DNA from 3 places in the Pseudomonas sp. ZS1P83 genome. Region 1 is predicted to be linked to each of the others. Evidence: predicted binding sites of a transcription regulator. Region 1 holds the regulator's gene; each other region holds the start of a gene.

Region 1 (4,278 bases):
CGACGACGCCCAGCTGGACGACAAGAACGGCATCGCCACCTATAAAGGTGACGTGATCATTACTCAGGGCTCGTTGAAGGTTACCGGCAACACCGTAACCATCACCCGCACCCCGACTGGCGACATCGACGTGATGACTTCGGTGGGCAACCTCGCCTACTTCGAGCAACTGCAAACTGCGGGCGATACCAAGCCGGTTCAGGGTTACGGGGTAACGATCCAGTACCACGCTGCGCAAAACCGCGTCGTGCTGATCGATCGCGCCAAAGTCATCGATAAGGACAACAACGTCACCCAAGGCGAGAAAATCGTCTACGACACGGTCAAAAAGCTCGCGAGCGCCGGTCGCGCCACCGGCAACAAGGTCACCGAGGCGCGTCCGCGCATCGACATGGTGATCCAGCCGAAGAAGAAAACCGACGAGCAAAAGGCCCAGTAATGGCAACTCTGAAAGCTCAGCATTTGGCGAAGAGCTACAAGAGCCGTCAGGTCGTGCGTGACGTCAGCCTGTCGATCGACAGCGGTCAGATCGTCGGCCTGCTAGGCCCCAACGGCGCCGGCAAGACCACCTGTTTCTACATGATTGTCGGTCTGGTACAAGCCGACCAGGGCCGCGTACTGATTGACGATCTGGATGTCAGCCACCAGCCTATGCACGGTCGTGCTAAGGCCGGTATTGGCTATCTTCCGCAAGAAGCATCGATCTTCCGCAAACTCTCGGTAGCCGACAACATCATGGCAATCCTCGAGACCCGCAAGGAGCTCGACAAGAACAGTCGTCGCAAGGAGTTGGAAAGCCTATTGCAGGAATTCCACATCAGCCACATCCGCGACAACCTCGGCATGAGTCTGTCCGGCGGTGAACGCCGCCGCGTGGAAATCGCCAGGGCACTGGCCACCAACCCGAAATTCATTCTCCTCGACGAACCATTCGCCGGTGTGGACCCGATTTCGGTGGGCGACATCAAGCAGATCATCTATCACCTCAAGGCCAAGGGCATTGGTGTGCTGATCACTGACCACAACGTCCGTGAAACCCTGGATATCTGCGAAACCGCCTACATCGTCAACGATGGCCAGCTGATAGCCGAAGGTGACTCTGCCACCATCCTGGCCAACGACCTGGTCAAGGAAGTGTATCTGGGTCATGAGTTCCGCTTGTAAGCACTGAGGTGCCTGGCTAGTCGATCGAGTGCTCGTCTCGATAAAAATGAATACTTTTTTATTGTTACAGCGCTCTAGGCAAACGTTGCGGTTTCAGGCATATAATTTGCTTATGTTTGGCGCTCCGGCGTCCTGTAGTGGATGGCGCATGTGCGCCGGCGAATAAGGTGTTAAGCCCCTGCCATGAAACCATCGCTAGTCTTGAGAATGGGCCAGCAGCTGACGATGACACCGCAGCTGCAACAGGCCATCCGCCTGCTCCAATTGTCGACCCTGGACCTGCAACAGGAAATCCAGGAGGCCCTGGAGTCCAATCCGATGCTCGAACGCCAGGAAGAAGGCGACGACTTCGATAACGCTGACCCCTTGGCCGACAAAGCGGAACAGCCACCCAACGCCGACGTTTCTGAACCCTCCTACCAGGAAACCGCCCCGACGGTGGACAACCTCGAGGAAGGCGACTGGAACGAGCGCATTCCCAACGAACTGCCCGTCGATACCGCGTGGGAAGACGTCTACCAGACCAGCGCCAGCAGCCTGCCGAGCAACGATGACGACGAGTGGGATTTCACCACCCGTACATCGGCCGGCGAAAGCCTGCAAAGCCACTTGCTGTGGCAACTGAACCTGGCACCGATGTCCGACACTGATCGCCTGATTGCCGTGACCCTGATCGACTGCATCAACAATCAGGGCTACCTGGACGAAACCCTCGAGGAGATTCTCGAAGCCTTCGATCCGGAACTGGACATCGAACTGGACGAAATCGAAGCTGTCCTGCACCGCATCCAGCAATTCGAACCCGCTGGCATCGGCGCCCGTAACCTGGGCGAATGCCTGCTGCTGCAACTGCGTCAGTTGTCCGCCAAGACTCCTTGGCTGGTCGAAGCCAAACGCCTGGTCACCGATTACATCGACCTGCTCGGCAGCCGCGATTACAGCCAGCTGATGCGTCGCATGAAGCTCAAGGAAGATGAGCTGCGCCAAGTGATTGAACTGGTCCAGAGCCTCAACCCGCGCCCAGGCTCGCAAATCGAGTCCGGCGAAGCCGAATACGTCGTTCCCGACGTGATCGTACGCAAGGACAACGAGCGCTGGCTGGTGGAACTGAACCAGGAATCCGTGCCGCGACTGCGGGTCAATGCTCAATACGCCGGTTTCGTACGCCGCGCCGACACCAGCGCCGACAACACCTTCATGCGCAATCAGTTGCAAGAGGCCCGCTGGTTCATCAAAAGCCTGCAAAGCCGCAACGAAACCCTGATGAAAGTAGCCACTCAGATCGTCGAGCATCAGCGCGGCTTTCTTGAATACGGCGACGAAGCCATGAAACCGCTGGTCCTGCATGACATCGCCGAAGCGGTGGGCATGCACGAGTCGACGATTTCTCGGGTGACCACGCAGAAATTCATGCATACCCCACGGGGCATATATGAACTGAAATACTTTTTCTCAAGTCACGTCAGCACCTCTGAGGGCGGTGAATGCTCGTCTACAGCGATCCGCGCGATCATCAAAAAACTGGTTGCCGCGGAAAATCAGAAAAAGCCGTTGAGTGACAGCAAGATCGCTGGTTTACTGGAGGCACAAGGCATTCAGGTGGCTCGCCGCACCGTCGCCAAGTACCGCGAATCCCTCGGGATCGCGCCTTCGAGCGAACGCAAGCGGTTGATGTAGAGCCACGCCACAGCGTTCCAGTGGCAGGCATTTCTGCCTGCCGCTTTATGCACTGGCAACGAAGGAGAGCTGTATGCAAGTCAACATCAGTGGACACCAACTGGAAGTGACCGAACCTCTTCGCACCTACATCGGCGAAAAACTCGAACGATTAGAGAGGCATTTCGACAAGATCACCAACGTGCAAGTCACGATGACGGTCGAAAAGCTCAAGCAGAAAATCGAAGCCACGCTGCATATTCCCGGCAATGAAGTGGTCGCAAACGCGGAGCATACCGATATGTACGCGGCTATCGACGCACTGACTGACAAGCTGGATAAACAACTCAAAAAGCATAAGGAAAAGACCCAAAGCCTCCTCCAGGGCGCGACCGGTCGTTAACACTCCCAACCCATGATCCGACTTGAAAGCATCCTGACCCCCGGCCGTTCCCTCGTGAACGTGCCGGGCGGCAGTAAAAAGAAAGCCCTCGAGCAAATTGCCAACCTTATCCATAAAGAAGTGCCGGATCTGGAGATGCAAGATGTCTTCGAGGCTCTGATTGCCCGTGAAAAACTCGGTTCCACCGGTTTTGGCAACGGCATCGCCATTCCCCACTGTCGCCTGAAGGGCTGCAACTCGCCCATCAGTGCCTTGATGCACCTTGATGCCCCCATCGATTTCGACGCCATCGACGGCGCCCCGGTTGACCTGCTGTTCGTTCTGCTGGTCCCGCAAGCCGCCACCGATGCGCACCTGGAGCTACTGCGCCAGATCGCCAGCATGCTCGATCGCAAGGAAGTGCGCGAAAAACTGCGCAGCGCCCCGAGCAATGAAGCCTTGTATCAGGTCGTCCTGGACGAGCAAAACGGTCAGTAATCATGCGTTTGATCATCGTCAGTGGCCGCTCCGGCTCAGGTAAAAGTACCGCGCTCGATGTTCTCGAGGACAACGGCTACTACTGCATCGACAACCTTCCCGCCGGCCTGCTGCCGGAACTGGCCGAACGCGCGTTGATTCACACCGAGCTGGCACAACCGCTGGTTGCCGTATCCATCGATGCGCGTAACTTGCCAAGTCACTTGTCGCGGTTTCCCGAACTGCTGGAAGAAGTGCGCAGCCGGCATATCCAGTGCGATGTGCTTTATCTGGACGCCGATGAAGAAACCTTGCTCAAACGCTTCTCGGAAACCCGCCGGCGCCACCCTCTGAGCAATGCCAATCGCTCGCTGGCCGAAGCCATCAACGATGAAACCAGCCTGCTCGGGCCGATTGCCGACCTCGCCGATCTCAAAGTAAACACCACCAACCTGAACCTGTATCAGCTGCGCGATACCATCAAGCTGCGCCTGCTGAACCAGCCGGAGCCCGGTACTGCGTTTCTGGTGGAGTCTTTTGGTTTCAAGCGTGGCATGCCGGTGGACGCCGATCTGGTGTTCGACGTGCGTTGCCTGCCC
Region 2 (4,278 bases), 560 kb from region 1:
GTCGGCGGCGTGTTCGTCGGGTCAGGAACCGTATTCGCTGTCGATGTCGATCGATGAGTTCGAGCGCGTGAACATGGGCCAGTTGAAGATGGGCGTGCAAATCGTTGCCACCGATCTGTCCGGCACCATGCTGACCAACTGCAAGACCGGCGAGTACGACAGCCTGGCCATCGGCCGTGGTCTGTCGCCCGAGCGTCTTCAGCGTTACTTCGACCCGAAAGGGCCGGGGCGCTGGGCGATCAAGGCGCCGATCAAGAGCCGGGTGGAGTTTCGCTCGTTCAACCTGCTGGACAGCTACGCGAGCCTCGGCAAGTTCGATATCGTGTTCTGTCGCAACGTGCTGATCTACTTCTCCGCCGAGGTGAAGAAGGACATCCTGTTGCGCATCCACAGCACGTTGAAGCCTGGCGGTTATCTGTTCCTCGGTGCTTCCGAGGCGCTGAACGGTTTGCCGGATCATTACCAGATGGTCCAGTGCAGCCCGGGGATCATTTACCAGGCGAAGTGATTCGTTGACGGTATAAAAAAACGGGAGTCCTCAGGGGCTAATGCCAGTCAGTTAAGCTGACTGGCATTTTTCTTTCTGATCGGATACTTCGGTGATTTAAGCCGGATGGCCCGAGGATAAATACGCTCCTCTCGCCGATGCGGCAGGACATAGTGCGGGGCTGAGGCATGCAACTCAGCCAGGTACTTGGGGATGTTCCCGGAACGGTCGGCGGAGACGCTGTTGATAAACCCGAGAATCGCCCAGGTGCAGGCGGTAAAACTCATTTCGCATGGGTAAATACCTGGACAGTGACGACTCATCTCCACCATCTGATAGCGCAACAAGTTGTAGCCCAACAACACCCCCCACAGCTCCTGCTCGATCATCTCGGGCGTCTTGCTACGCAACGTATAACTGCTGTTGAGCAAGGTCTGTTTCATCTCCCGAAACCCTAATTCGACTTCCCATCGCTGGCTGTACAGGTCGACGATTTCGTCGGATGGAAAGCGCAGCGGGTCGGCCATTGAGGTCAGGATCTGACACACCTTGCCTTTGACGGTTTTGCTCAGAAGTCGCGCGGTCAGGCGCTCCGGCAGCCCCGGCCATTGCTTGCGGGCCTGCGGCGAAGTGTTTAATGAGACAACCGCATCCTGGCGCCCCAAACGCTGAAGCACTTCGTACTGCGAGCCTTTTTTCAGCGGCATCAGCCAGTGACGTTCGATCCCTGCCTGCTGCCATTGATGCAGTAAACCTAACGAATAAAAACCACGATCAAATAGCGTCAACGAGTGATCGGGCGTGGTCTCGATCAGTTGCTCCGCCAGCTTCATCTCGTTGCTGCGATAGCCGTCAAACGCACTGCCGATCAGCAAATGGCTGGTCAACTCCATCTGGCAGACCATGCGCACCTGCGGAAAACCAGTGTCGCCATGCTGGTTACTGGCGGAGTCGTAACGTGCACGGTTTTCCGGCGTATCGGGTGTTCGCCAGACGACACCGTCGACACCCAGTAAGCGCAAACCGGCCCAAGTCGGATGAGCGGCCGCCTCATGCCAACTTTTCTGAGTCAGATGGAAGACCTGTCGTACAGCCTCGCTGCCCAATCTCTGACGGGCTTGAACCACCGCGCTGGGTGCCACCAACGGGTGCTGGCCCGGCAGCATGATATTCATGCGGCTGACCACATCCCACGCCGACATGCGCCGAAAGAACGCCATGGAGATCACGCACCAAAGCATCATTTCAAACGGCAAGCGCCGCTTGCGTAAAGTCGCAACGCCTGCCTGTTCAAGTGCCTGCTCGACCAAAGAAGGATCGAGCAAGGAATTCAATCCCTCAATTGAGTTGGGGGTGGAGACGATGTTGTGGGTCAGTTCCAGTGCCCGAGCGAGACGCATAAAAAAATCCGATGCCAATACAGGCATCGGATTTTGATTTCTTGCGGCCAAAGGTCAAGCAAAAGGGCTTAACTGATCGGCATTAGTCCTCAGGGGCTCCCGTTTTTTTTGCCTGCGATTTTTGGGAGGCGAGCGGCAGAAAAGCGGCAGGCGGCGGAAATCGGTTGCCGCTTTTCTGGCATGGCCACGTTGCCATTGCCCGCAAAGCCCCGGTTTACGGCCTTTTTTTAATTGGCACGACGCTTGCTATGTCCATATTACGAAAAATCAGGTCACCCGAAGGTTTCCGACATGAGCATCAGCTTCGATAAAGCGCTCGGTATCCACGAACAAGCCCTGGGCTACCGCGCTCAGCGTGCCGAAGTCCTGGCCAACAACATCGCCAACGCCGACACCCCGAACTACAAGGCTCGGGATCTGGACTTCTCGAAAGTGCTCGCCGAGCAGAACGAGAAAACCAAAAGCGGTTCTTTCGCCTTGAACATGACCAATAGCCGTCATATCGAAGCCGAAGGCCTGGGCAATGGCGGCGAGTCGCTGCTGTATCGCACGCCGATGCAACCGTCGATCGACCAGAACACCGTGGACGCCCAGCTTGAACAGTCGAACTACGCGGAAAACGCGGTCGGCTTCCAGGCCAGCTTCACCCTGCTCAACAGCAAATTCAAAGGGCTGGTCTCAGCCCTGCGCGGAGAGTAAGCCATGTCTCTATCCAGTGTTTTCAACATTGCCGGTAGCGGCATGAGTGCCCAGACCACTCGCTTGAACACCGTCGCCAGTAACATCGCCAACGCCGAGACCGTCTCCTCGAGCATCGACCAGACCTACCGTGCCCGTCACCCGGTATTCGCCACCATGTTCCAGGGCGGCCAGAGCGGCGGCAGCGATTCGTTGTTCCAGAACCAGGACGCGGCCGGTCAAGGCGTGCAAGTGCTGGGCGTGGTCGAAGACCAGAGCAACCTTGAGGCGCGCTACGAGCCGAACCATCCGGCGGCCGACGCCAAGGGCTACGTCTACTACCCGAACGTCAACGTGGTGGAAGAAATGGCCGACATGATTTCCGCGAGCCGCTCGTTCCAGACCAACGCCGAAATGATGAACACCGCCAAAACCATGATGCAGAAGGTCCTGACCCTCGGTCAGTAAAAAGGGGCGACTCAGATGAGTGTTACCGATACCACCAGTGGCATTAGCCTCAAAGACATCCTGGCCAACTCCTCGGTCAAGACCAACACCAGCGCCGATGGCCTGGCGTCCGCGACTAACAGCGCCACCGGCAAGAAGGCGCTGGGCAAGGACGCGTTTCTGCAGTTGCTGGTGACACAGCTGAAGAACCAGAACCCGCTGGAACCGCAGGACAATGGCGCGTTCGTCGCCCAGCTGGCGCAGTTCAGCAGCCTGGAAGGCATTACCACACTCAATACCACCGTGAGCGGCCTCGCGAGCAACTACAACTCGTCCCAGGCGTTGCAGGCTTCGTCGCTGGTGGGGCGTTCGGTCATCGCGCCGGGCGACAAGGCCGTGGTCGATACCGCCAAGAGCTTCAACGGTACGGTCGTGGTGCCTGCCTCCGTGGACCCGGTTACGCTCAAGATTACCGATGCCGACGGCAAGATCGTCCGCACCATCAACATGGGCAGCCAGAAAGCCGGCAACGCCAGCTTCATCTGGGACGGCAAGAACGATGCCGGTGAAGTGGCCAAGGCCGGTACATTCACCTTCGCCGCCACCGCGACCTACGACAGTAAAGCGACCTCGCTGGTCACTAGCCTGCCGGCGACCGTCAGCAGCGTGACCATCAGCCAGACCGGCGGTGAGTTGATGCTCAACCTGGCAGGCCTGGGCAGCATCGCTCTGTCCAAAGTACAAACCATTGGTATGTAGAGCCGACTAACACGGCACAAAGGAGTGGAATATGTCTTTCAATATCGGCCTTAGCGGTCTCTATGCAGCCAACAAACAACTGGACGTGACCGGCAACAACATCGCCAACGTCGCGACCACCGGTTTCAAATCGTCCCGTGCAGAATTCGAAGACGTTTACTCGGCCACCAAGCTGGGTACCGGCAGCAAAACCATCGGTAACGGCGTGCGCCTGGCCAACGTTTCCCAGCAGTTCACCCAGGGCGACGTCAGCAACACCGGCAACGTGCTGGACATGGGTATCAACGGTTCCGGCTTCTTCGTGCTGAGCGAGAACGGTTCGATGTCCTACACCCGTGCCGGTACGTTCAAGGTCGACAAGGACGGTTACGTCACCAATAGCGATGGCTCTGCGCGTCTGCAGGGTTATGGCGTGGATGCCAATGGCAAGATCCTCAATGGCGTTTTGACTGACCTGCGCATCGATACGTCGAACCTGGCGCCAAAAAACACCTCCACGGTTTCGTC
Region 3 (4,278 bases), 3.0 Mb from region 1:
GTTTTCAATCAGGCGCTTTTCTAAAAGAGCGCCCGCGTGGCACGAAGGTGTGCCGTTCCACCCTTGCTGCTCGGGTTAAAAGAGCTTAGATGCAAAGGCAGATAAAAAAGTTGATGCAACAAAATGTCATAAAGCGACCCTTCGTCGAATAGTCCCCCTGCTCAACAGGAGGCATTCTCACTTAGGTATTCAATCCATCATGCAGCGCAGGGCCGATCATACCGGGGTTTTGCCAATAAACACGGGACAACATCGTGTTACTTATGGCCATACCACCTTAATAGTTACGTCCTTATGACAAAACGATCATTCCCTCGATGTGACGCATTGGTTAGAACTCAACACAGGTTGACGCCGCAATGACGCCAACACCTTGGCTCGCGACGCCGGCAGCGAGCCCCAACGGCAGGAGTTTTTCTGCCAGACCTCGATTGAGGTCAACGCGATTAATACAGTCAACAAGTGAGGGCAACACCCTATGAGAAGACTTAAGCGTGATCCGTTGGAAAGAGCATTTTTGCGCGGATATCAATATGGCGTTGGTGGCAAATCCCGTGAGCTTTGCCCATTTACTCTACCGTCGGTACGCCAAGCCTGGATTAACGGCTGGCGAGAAGGACGCGGCGACAACTGGGACGGTATGACCGGCACTGCGGGAATCCATAGACTCAACGAACTTCACGCCGTCGGCTAATGACAGGGCTTAACACACTCCGACACGACAATCTGATGACTGAATGACTTAACCACGCACGCCCCATCCGGGCGGCGGGCTCCGGCCCAGGGGCTCCTTCGAGGAGCCCTTTTTTATGCCTGTCGTTTACCGCAAAGCCGCGATCGCATCCACCGATTCACGAATCAACGCAGGGCCTTTATAGATGAAACCGGAATAGAGCTGCACCAGGCTCGCGCCCGCAGCGATTTTCTCAGCCGCGTGCTTGCCTTCGGTGATGCCGCCCACGGCAATGATCGGCAAGCGACCGGCCAACTCTGCCGCCAGCACCTTCACGGTGTGGGTGCTCTTGTCGCGAACCGGTGCGCCGGACAGACCGCCCGCCTCGTCGCCGTGTTCCATGCCTTCAACGCCGACGCGGCTCAGGGTGGTGTTGGTGGCGATCACCGCATCCATCCCGGTTTCGATCAGCGCTTGCGCGACCTGAGCGGTTTCTTCGTCGGTCATGTCCGGCGCAATCTTGATCGCCAGCGGGACATGTTTGCCATGGCGCAGCGCCAGTTCTGCGCGGCGCGTAGCCAGGTCAGCCAACAATTGCTTCAGCGAATCGCCGAACTGCAAGCTGCGCAGACCAGGGGTGTTCGGCGAGCTGACGTTGACCGTCACGTAGCTGGCGTGGGCGTAGACCTTGTCCAGACAGATCAGGTAGTCGTCGACCGCCCGCTCAACCGGGGTATCGAAGTTTTTGCCGATATTGATACCCAGTACGCCCTTGTACTTGGCCGCCGCCACTCGGGCCAACAGATTATCGACGCCGAGGTTGTTGAACCCCATGCGGTTGATGATCGCCTCGGCATCCGGCAGACGGAAAATTCGTGGCTTCGGGTTGCCCGGCTGCGGACGCGGGGTGATGGTACCGATTTCGACAAAACCAAAACCCAGTTGGGCAAAACCGTCGATGGCCGCGCCGTTCTTGTCCAGACCGGCCGCCAGACCTACCGGGTTCGGGAAGTCCAGGCCCATGACGGTCACCGGCATTTTCGCCGATGCCTTGCACAGCAAGCCGTTGAGGCCCAAACGCCCGCCCGCGCCGATCAGGTCCAGGGACAGATCGTGGGAGGTTTCCGGGGAAAGTTTGAACAACAGCTGACGGGCCAGGGTGTACATGGGCGGGTTTGACTCTGGGCTACGAAAAGTGGCGGCGATTATAGCCGGGCATCGAGGTTGCAGGCGAGACGCGCGACAAAATCAGTGAGCGATGGCATATGCCTTGCACCGTCACTGACATCAGCACTCATGCCAACGGCGGGATGAGTCGAAAGACAAAGGCGTCGTCACTTGGCCTTGCTCTGACAAGCAGCCCGGTCCGGCGCTTTTTTATGGAAGGTGATTACTGATGATTGAAGTTCCAGCCAACCCTCTGGCCTGGGTCAACGGCAGCGATGCCCCGGAAAGGACCGAAATCAACCTCGGCTTCATGGCCCTGAGTGACTGCGCCTCCGTGGTGGTCGCGGCCACGCAGGGCTTCGCCCAACCTTATGGCCTGACCCTGAACCTCAAGCGCCAGTCGTCCTGGGCCAACTTGCGGGACAAGTTGGTCAGTGGCGAACTCGACGCCGCCCACAGCCTGTACGGTTTGATCTACGCCGTGCATTTGGGCATCGGCGGTGTCGCATCGACCGACATGGCGGTGCTCATGGGCCTGAATCAGAATGGCCAGAGCATCAATCTCTCCCATGGCTTACAGGCCCTGGGCGTGACCAGTCCTGAAGCACTCGACCGGCACGTGCACCAAAGTCGCCCAAAACTCACTTTCGCCCAGACATTTCCTACGGGCACTCACGCCATGTGGCTGTATTACTGGCTCGCGAGTCAGGGCATCCATCCGCTGCAGGACATCAACAGCGTGGTGGTGCCGCCGCCGCAAATGGTCGCGCACCTGCAAGCCGGACGCATCGATGGTTTCTGCGTCGGCGAGCCATGGTCCGCCAACGCGGTGCAGCAGAACCTGGGGTTCACCCTGGCCACAACACAGACCATCTGGCCCGATCATCCGGAAAAAGTCCTCGGTTGCACCCGCGTTTTTGTCGAGCAATACCCCAACACCGCCCGGGCGCTGGTGATGGCGATCCTCGAAGCCAGCCGCTTCATCGAACAAAGCACGGAAAATCGCTGCAGCACCGCGAAGCTGTTGAGTGCGCCCGAATACCTCGACGCGCCACTCGACTGCATCGCGCCAAGGTTGCTCGGTGACTACGCCGATGGCCTCGGTAATCGTTGGCAGGATCCGCATACCCTGCGTTTCCATGCGGACGGCGAGGTCAACCTGCCTTACTTGTCCGACGGCATGTGGTTCATGACCCAGTTCCGTCGCTGGGGTTTGTTGCGCGATGACCCGGACTACCTCGGCGTGGCCCGTCAGGTCCAGCAACTAGACTTGTATCGAGAGGCCGCCACGGCGGTGGGTGTCGCCGCCCCGGGTCAGGAAATGCGCAGCAGCCAGTTGATCGACGGCAAGGTCTGGGACGGCTTGGACCCCGCCGGCTATGCCCGCAGTTTCAAGCTGCACGCCCTGAGCGACAGCTCACCCCTTCTCGCCAGCCGCTGACAGGAGATTGCGAATATGTTGCGTATCCTGCTGATCAACGACACAGCGAAGAAGGTCGGTCGCCTGAAGGCGGCCCTGACCGAAGCCGGGTTTGAGGTGATCGACGAGTCGGGCCTGACCATCGACCTGCCTGCGCGCGTCGAAACGGTGCGTCCGGATGTGATTTTGATCGATACCGAGTCACCGAGCCGAGATGTGATGGAACAAGTGGTGCTCGTGAGCCGCGACCAACCGCGGCCGATTGTGATGTTTACCGATGAACATGACCCCGATGTGATGCGTCAGGCGATTAAGTCCGGAGTCAGTGCCTACATCGTCGAAGGCATCCACGCACAGCGCTTGCAGCCGATTCTCGACGTTGCCATGGCACGTTTTGAAAGCGACCAGGCCCTGCGCGCCCAACTCAACGCCCGCGACCAGCAACTGGCCGAGCGCAAGCGCATCGAGCTGGCCAAAGGGCTGTTGATGAAAATGAAGGACTGCAACGAGGAAGAGGCCTACACCTTGATGCGCCGCCAGGCGATGAGCCGGCAGCAGAAGCTGATTCAAGTGGCGGAGCAGATCATCGCCATGAGCGAGTTGCTCGGGTAACCGATCCTGAATCTGGCACAGATCTCGCTAGGTAATCGCTACAGGTAACCAACGGCGGTTGCCCCACCTACGACAAAGACGTCGCTCACCTCATTTGCCCATGGCGAATCCGGTGGCGGCGTTTTTTTGTTTTGGCCCCAGAGACCGGGGCCGGTGGTGCGGCCGATGCGGCGCCCCACCTGCAAGCTCATGACTCCTTCTCGAGACTATTAACAGCTGAGGTGCGCGATGAATTCAAGCTTCTGGAAATCTGGCCATACCCCGACATTGTTCGCGGCCTTCCTCTATTTCGACCTGAGTTTCATGGTCTGGTACCTGCTTGGCCCATTGGCAGTGCAAATCGCCGCCGACCTGCACCTGACCACCCAACAGCGCGGGCTGGTGGTGGCCACGCCGATTCTGGCCG

Evidence for each region. The regulator sigma-54, encoded in region 1, starts transcription at its own class of promoters, with help from an activator protein. The targets are predictions, from matches to a motif close to ANTGGCATNNANNTTGCTNT.
Region 2: a site for sigma-54 is predicted at 2,118-2,137, ahead of flgB (flagellar basal body rod protein FlgB). Genes of this name have one in related genera too.
Region 3: a site for sigma-54 is predicted at 1,931-1,950, ahead of ACYZT0_RS05975 (CmpA/NrtA family ABC transporter substrate-binding protein). Genes of this name have one in related genera too.

Annotation. Positions count from the first base shown of each region.
Region 1 covers NZ_CM142706.1:4,501,874-4,506,151, forward strand. The annotation lists gene lptA (lipopolysaccharide transport periplasmic protein LptA) at 1-439, shown strand, start outside; gene lptB (LPS export ABC transporter ATP-binding protein) at 439-1,164, shown strand; gene ACYZT0_RS21355 (RNA polymerase factor sigma-54) at 1,348-2,841, shown strand; gene hpf (ribosome hibernation-promoting factor, HPF/YfiA family) at 2,915-3,223, shown strand; gene ptsN (PTS IIA-like nitrogen regulatory protein PtsN) at 3,236-3,700, shown strand; gene rapZ (RNase adapter RapZ) at 3,703-4,278, shown strand, end outside.
Region 2 covers NZ_CM142706.1:3,943,699-3,947,976, reverse strand. The annotation lists gene cheR (protein-glutamate O-methyltransferase CheR) at 1-508, shown strand, start outside; gene ACYZT0_RS18810 (IS4 family transposase) at 556-1,887, opposite strand; gene flgB (flagellar basal body rod protein FlgB) at 2,179-2,586, shown strand; gene flgC (flagellar basal body rod protein FlgC) at 2,590-3,033, shown strand; gene flgD (flagellar hook assembly protein FlgD) at 3,049-3,771, shown strand; gene flgE (flagellar hook protein FlgE) at 3,803-4,278, shown strand, end outside.
Region 3 covers NZ_CM142706.1:1,243,302-1,247,579, reverse strand. The annotation lists gene rmf (ribosome modulation factor) at 479-694, shown strand; gene ACYZT0_RS05980 (quinone-dependent dihydroorotate dehydrogenase) at 821-1,840, opposite strand; gene ACYZT0_RS05975 (CmpA/NrtA family ABC transporter substrate-binding protein) at 2,070-3,281, shown strand; gene ACYZT0_RS05970 (ANTAR domain-containing response regulator) at 3,297-3,872, shown strand; gene ACYZT0_RS05965 (nitrate/nitrite transporter) at 4,101-4,278, shown strand, end outside.